One region of the Paenisporosarcina sp. P5_A11 genome, then DNA from elsewhere that is predicted to be linked to it. Evidence: a T-box and tRNA genes for the amino acid it is inferred to sense, from the RefSeq annotation. Region 1 holds a T-box; the other holds one or more tRNA genes.
What was found. A T-box is a leader RNA that pairs with one kind of tRNA and senses whether it is charged. The one in region 1 lies ahead of alaS (alanine--tRNA ligase), so its partner is inferred to be a tRNA-Ala.
Positions count from the first base shown of each region.

Region 2: it encodes a tRNA-Ala, which carries the amino acid that the T-box ahead of alaS (alanine--tRNA ligase) is inferred to sense. The anticodon was not compared.

Region 1 covers NZ_JBFUKT010000165.1:3,791-6,974, reverse strand. The annotation lists partial or broken gene alaS (alanine--tRNA ligase) at 1-1,709, opposite strand, end outside; T-box leader at 1,835-2,043, opposite strand; gene AC1DOS_RS16315 (HAD family hydrolase) at 2,142-2,795, opposite strand; gene recD2 (SF1B family DNA helicase RecD2) at 2,898-3,184, opposite strand, start outside.
Region 2 covers NZ_JBFUKT010000053.1:11,588-14,771, reverse strand. The annotation lists gene AC1DOS_RS09805 (S8 family serine peptidase) at 1-241, opposite strand, end outside; gene AC1DOS_RS09800 (DUF2804 domain-containing protein) at 552-1,583, opposite strand; tRNA gene AC1DOS_RS09795 (tRNA-Ala) at 1,738-1,808, shown strand; purine riboswitch at 2,131-2,234, shown strand; gene AC1DOS_RS09790 (5'-methylthioadenosine/S-adenosylhomocysteine nucleosidase) at 2,530-3,184, shown strand, end outside.

The sequences.
Region 1 (3,184 bases):
AATAAATGTGTAGCAGTATGATTTTTCACTGTTGATTTACGTAATATTTGATCCACATTTGCCGTTACTTCTGCACCAGCGGTCATTTCTCCAGACTCAATAATAATCGTATGAAGATTTTGGCCATTCGGAGCTTTTTGAACATCTTTGACAAATGCTTTGAATAAGTCGTTTTCAATGCAACCGTGATCAGCAATTTGACCACCACTCTCAGCATAGAAAGGTGTTTGATCTAGGATAACTTTAACTTCATCGCCTTCTTGTGCTTGTTCCACAAGCTCTCCGTCTTTTACGATGACTAAAACTTTAGCAGTACTTACGATTGTGTCGTAGCCGATAAAAGTACTTGTTTCTTTAATATTACCTAGCACTTCAGACTGTACTTGCATAGAGTCTACATCTTTACGTGCAGATCTAGCACGAGTTCGTTGTGCTTCAAGCGAATTCTTAAAACCTTCATGATCAACTGTCATTCCTGCTTCTTCTGCATATTCTTCAGTTAACTCTACCGGGAAACCATACGTATCGTATAAACGGAATGCGTCGCTTCCTGGAATTACAGTTAAGCCTGCATCTTGTTGTGTTGAAATGACATTTGATAATATCCCAAGACCATCTTGTAAAGTTTCATGGAAACGCTCTTCTTCATTTTTAATAACACGCATAATAAAGGCTTGTTTCGCACTAACTTCTGGGTAAAAGTCTTTCATTATTTCCCCAATAATCGGCACTAAAGTGTACATAAATGGACGATCAATCCCTAAATTTTTACCGAAACGAACAGCACGACGTAATAAACGACGCAACACGTATCCTCGACCTTCATTGGAAGGAAGCGCTCCGTCTCCTATAGCAAAAGCAACAGTGCGTGTATGATCTGCGATGATTTTAAACGCAAGGTCATCCTCACTACCGTTACCATATTCTTTACCAGAGACTTCTTGTGTTTGGTTGATAATTGGCATAAATAAATCTGTATCAAAGTTCGTAGGTACGTTTTGTACGACGCATGTCATACGTTCAAGACCCATTCCCGTATCAATATTTTGCTTAGGAAGTGGCGTATATGTGTGATCCGGATTGTGGTTGAATTCAGAGAACACTAAGTTCCAAATTTCTAAATAGCGGTCATTTTCTCCACCTGCATACATTTCAGGATCCGTTATGTCATTGCCATAACTCTCGCCTCGATCATAGAAAATTTCCGAGTTTGGACCACTTGGACCTTCGCCAATGTCCCAGAAGTTCCCTTCCAAACGAATAATACGTTCTTCAGGAATCCCTATTTCATCTCGCCAAATTGCATACGCTTCTTCGTCTTCAGGATGGACTGTTATAGATAATAGTTCTGGATCAAAAGCCATCCATTTTTTGTCAGTTAAAAATTCCCACGCCCAATGAATTGCTTCTTTTTTGAAGTATTCGCCAATCGAAAAGTTTCCTAACATCTCAAAAAACGTATGATGACGAGCAGTTTTCCCTACATTTTCAATGTCATTTGTACGAATAGATTTTTGAGCATTCGTGATCCGTGGATTTTCAGGAATCACGCGCCCATCGAAATATTTTTTTAATGTTGCGACTCCACTATTGATCCAAAGCAAAGAATTATCGTTAATCGGTACAAGCGGCGCACTTGGTTCAAGTGCATGTCCTTTTTCAATAAAGAAGTCTAAATACATTCGTCGAATTTGTGCTGCTGTTTTCATAAATAATTCCTCCTTAAGTTAGAAAAGCGTAAAGCGTTCGTTTAGTTCGACACCATCGCTTGAAACTAAACATAAATTATCTTTAAAGAAAGATAATTTTTTACAGAAAAAGCCCTCATCCCTAAAAAAGGGACGAAGGCTTCAATTCGCGGTACCACCCTAGTTACAGCAGAAGTTCTCTGCTGTCTCTCGATTATGCCTTAACGCGGCTTACGGCAGTGATTAGTTGCACTCAAGAGTAGCTTTCCATCCATAAACTTGAAGGTTCTTTCAGCCAAGGAACCTTTTTCTTGTACAAGCTTCAAAGATGTACTTTCTCTATCAACGTTTTCATTCATTTGTTTAGAAGTATAAAAAATAATTGCCTGTGTGTCAATTCTCTTTTGTTAAGAATATGAAATTACTCGGTTTTCTTTCGTTATTCCAACAAAACTATTTATTTAACRCTTTAAGGATAAACTCCAAAGGTTTTTCTGCCATAGAAAACAACCTCAAACTGAAATCTTCGAATGCTAAGTTGGTTGTTACCGGGTTAGGGAAAATAACACATTTCAAACCTGCCGCACGAGCTGCCTTTAACCCGTTCAATGAGTCTTCAAAAGCAACTGCCTCTTCCGGTTGCATACCTAACGCTTTAATGGCTTGCAGGTATAGTTCTGGATCTGGCTTAACAGTCGTTACATCGTCCCTTGTTTTGATAACCTCAAAATAAGGAAGGATGTGAAGTTGCATCAAGAATTTTTCTACCCAATTCCTTTTTGAACTAGAAGCCAAACCTATTTTAATACCCGCTTCTTTGGCTGTGATTAAATAATCTAACAKACCTTCTCTTAAAATAGGCTGACCAATCTTTTCGTGAAATAGTTTCGATGCCAATTCTTTAATCTCAGAAATTGTTGAAGACTCTTTTATATTGTCCAAAATATATTTATCCAATACCGCATCATCTGTGCCAATAACTAACGCAAATTGTTCAATGGTCAAGTCCACTTCAAATTGGTACAAGGCTTCCCTAAACGCTTCGTACCACACAGTCTCTGTATCAATAATTAGTCCATCAAAATCGAAAATAACTGCTTTTATCATAGTAGACCCCTTTCATTTCCTTTATCGACCAAAATCTCTAAAATAAAAACACACGTTTGAATACATGACATGTAAATAAACGTGTGTTTTTGTCCAATCTATTCATTTAGCGATTTCTTCTAAAAAATCATAAGGTGTTGTTCCATTCATGCCTACCAACGGGTGAATGTTCAAATGATTGCTAGCAGTCAACGACACTGGCCCTTCATCTTCATTCGCTTTTTCATCCTCAACAATTGGTTCCGTTACAGGCACATTTTCTTCACTTAATCGTTCTTTTAGTGAGGTTAATCGAGCTAAATCGTCATTGCGTTCAATTCCGAATTTAAAGACATCTGCGTCACCACAAAGGATCAAGAAATTCTTCGCACGTGTAATTCCTGTGTACA
Region 2 (3,184 bases), on a different contig from region 1:
CTTGAGTTGAAATTTTTGTTAAATCTTTAGAATCTAAAATTTCCGTTTTTTGATTCTCTGTAACTGAAACTTTGAATTTGACAATCAATTGTCTAACTTCAAATTCCTTAGATTCATCAAAACGTGAGTCCGTGTTAAATTTTGAAATCTCAGGTGTTACCTTTATTTCTTCTGCTTCAGAAAGCGAAGCGGGCAGCAAAAAACAAAGTAAAGTCATTAATAAAAACCCGATTTTTTTCATAGTACTTAATCCTCCTACAACATTCTATTACTAGTAAATATATCATAGTTTAACGACACGTAAATGGAACAGCTAGGAAATATTTACAAGTGTATATTTTATTATAAGTTACGCTTGATTATGTATTTATTAATGAAAAATTAATGAAACTAAACTTGTTCTATTTATAGAATTAGTACATACGTAAGCCATGTTTTCAACGTGATTGAGTTATCATTGATCACTAACTGAAAAAATCCTTATTTCCCTTCGAGTAGGGAAATAAGGATTTTTATTTTAAAGCGATAAGAAGTAGGGTGTCATTGCTTGGTTACCATTTTGCGTTATGATCTTCTATACTCCCTAGTAATTGAGTTATAGCAAGACGTGAGCCATCTTGTAAATAAACCACACCGTTATAATAACCAACCATTTGATACACATTAGACTTAACGAGGCGAGCGTTTAGTTTTGATTCGCGTTTGAAAAACGGAGTAAATGTTAGATTCACATCTTGAGAAAACTTTGATTTAATATGCCACGGTTTCATGAAGTCTGTTTCATCATGGGTGAAAATAACATCTTCTGAGATTTTCGACATTTTCCCATTAACAAAAACAGCATTTTCGGTCATTCCTGTACCATCTGTCCATTTCCCGCCGAAGTTAAGAGCTATACGCTTATGTCCTACACGTTGGGAAGCCATCGCCCAGTGCCAAGAAGCGGTTCTTGGCCAAACACCACGACCGTAATCAAGTATCGCGTAGCTTTCTTCTGGATTAAATAAATAGCGTTTGTCTCCAATTTTTACAAATCCTCGTGTCGGCAGTGTGTGATGTTTTGCTGTATGTTGAAATAATTGACGATTCCAAGGAATCACCACATTCAGCGAATCGTCGCCTTCAGGATGTTCTATGTGCAAATCAGCATGAAGCAAATCGCCATCAAAATTTGAAATCGTTACGGCCATATGAGTTTCATTTTGCATATGTAAAAGTTGAACACTCATCTCATTATTTGAAAACTTCACGGTTTCTAAAACTTGATTGGGCATATGCACTCGTTGTCCAAGTGGAATAGTGACTGTCTTTTCAAAAAAGCGCTGAGTTTCATAATCTAAGAAATAGACACAGCAAATGGTCGCATAATCTATATGGCGTATGGTGGCTGAGAACAAAATGTCTTCACCGTAAACACACCAATAATTCCATTTTTTCTTACGCATGAAATGACCAGATAAATTACTATCAATTAACGGTTTTCGTGAAAAACCGATGGCAGCAGGATTTAAATTTCCTTTTGAATCACATAAAGATATTGGTGCTAGGATCTCACGTTCTGCGTGTTGTTGTACTTTTTGCATCTCGCCACCCTCTCGCCTATTGAATCATCACTTAATATTGCTATATAATACTTATTGTACCAAAGATATTCATGAAGGGGTATTAGCTGGAAAAGAATCAAGCATACAGTGTGAAGGTTTTCTGTGTAACCAGATATACTCCATCAAATAATACGGGGCCGTAGTTTAACGGGAGAATGACACAATGGCATTGTGTAGGCGGCAGTTCGATTCTGCTCGGCTCCATACCTTGAATCAATCAAATTTTATGTTATATAAAAATCGAATTTGAGTGAAGCATAACTAGCATTTTCACTATTTCTGGATTACAGAATAGGGAAGTGCTATTTTTTTATTGAATTCGTATATCACAAACGTTTGACCTTGTTTAATATAAAGGTTACTTCTCTAAAAAACGAAGCTTTTTAATTGAAAAATGAATTTTTATTCATTAAATCTCGGATTTGCCTACCATTTAATCCTAAAAGACGAACATTAACTAGTTAATTAGAACTTAATATTCACCTTTTTGTTGAATGTCTTTTATAAGTTTGTTATATTATCAACATAATAATTTTAATATTATTCTCGTATATGCTCGGTAATATGGTCTGAGCGTTTCTACCTAGTTCCCAATGAAAGAACTGGACTACGAGTTAAAGTATTCGGTCGTTTGGCTTTTTTGCCACTACCATTTTATGATTTAGCATTAGCTTATTTTTGCTTCATTATTTTTACTTTAACTTTCGTAGGTCTAGAAGGTAGAAATCATTCTATTTTCTAGACTTTTTGCTATGGAAAAAATCTTCAAACACCAAGGAGGAAAACGGAAAGGAAAGTGACCATAGTCTTTCTCAAATATATTTCACCAGTTTTAATAATAGTTTGAAACTATCATCATCACATTGTTTTAAAGATAAAGAATGGTTCGGCCGGAGAGAATATTAGGACTAAGGAGAGATTTTTAATGAAAAACAATATCTTAAAAAAATACGCTTTATTAGGAATTATTGCTTTACTGTTAGTATCGGTATTAGCAGGTTGTAATTCAACTTCGAAAAATGAAACTGTTAAAGAAAATGATCAAAGACCAATTATGATTCAAGGTCCAATGCCAATAGAGGCGGAAAAATTTGCACAAAAGCTAGAAAATGTTAAAGAAGAAAAATCAGGGGATTTTGTATTTTACATAGGAACTTTAGATGATTACCCCGTAATCGTTGCAAAAACAGGTAAAGGAATGGAAAATACAGCAGCAGCTACAGCAGTGGCGATTGAAAAATATAACCCTGTAGCAATAATCAATCAAGGAACATCAGGTGGACATGATCCGAATTTAAACGTATTTGATATTGTTTTAGGAAAAAGAACGACAAACCTGGGTGCTTTAAAAACAGGTGATAAGGGAGAAAACGAAGGAATTGATCCAACTACATGGAAACCTATGGATTTGATGGCTTCTGAAGGAAGTGCAGGAGAAGATCCTGATGCTGAAAAAGCTCGTTTCTACGAGGGTGATAAGGAGTTACTCACAGCTGCTAATGCAGTTAAAGACAAATACTCTAAGGGGAAAGTTGTCGAGGGTACTATAGGTTCTGCAGACGTTTGGAATAATGAAGTTG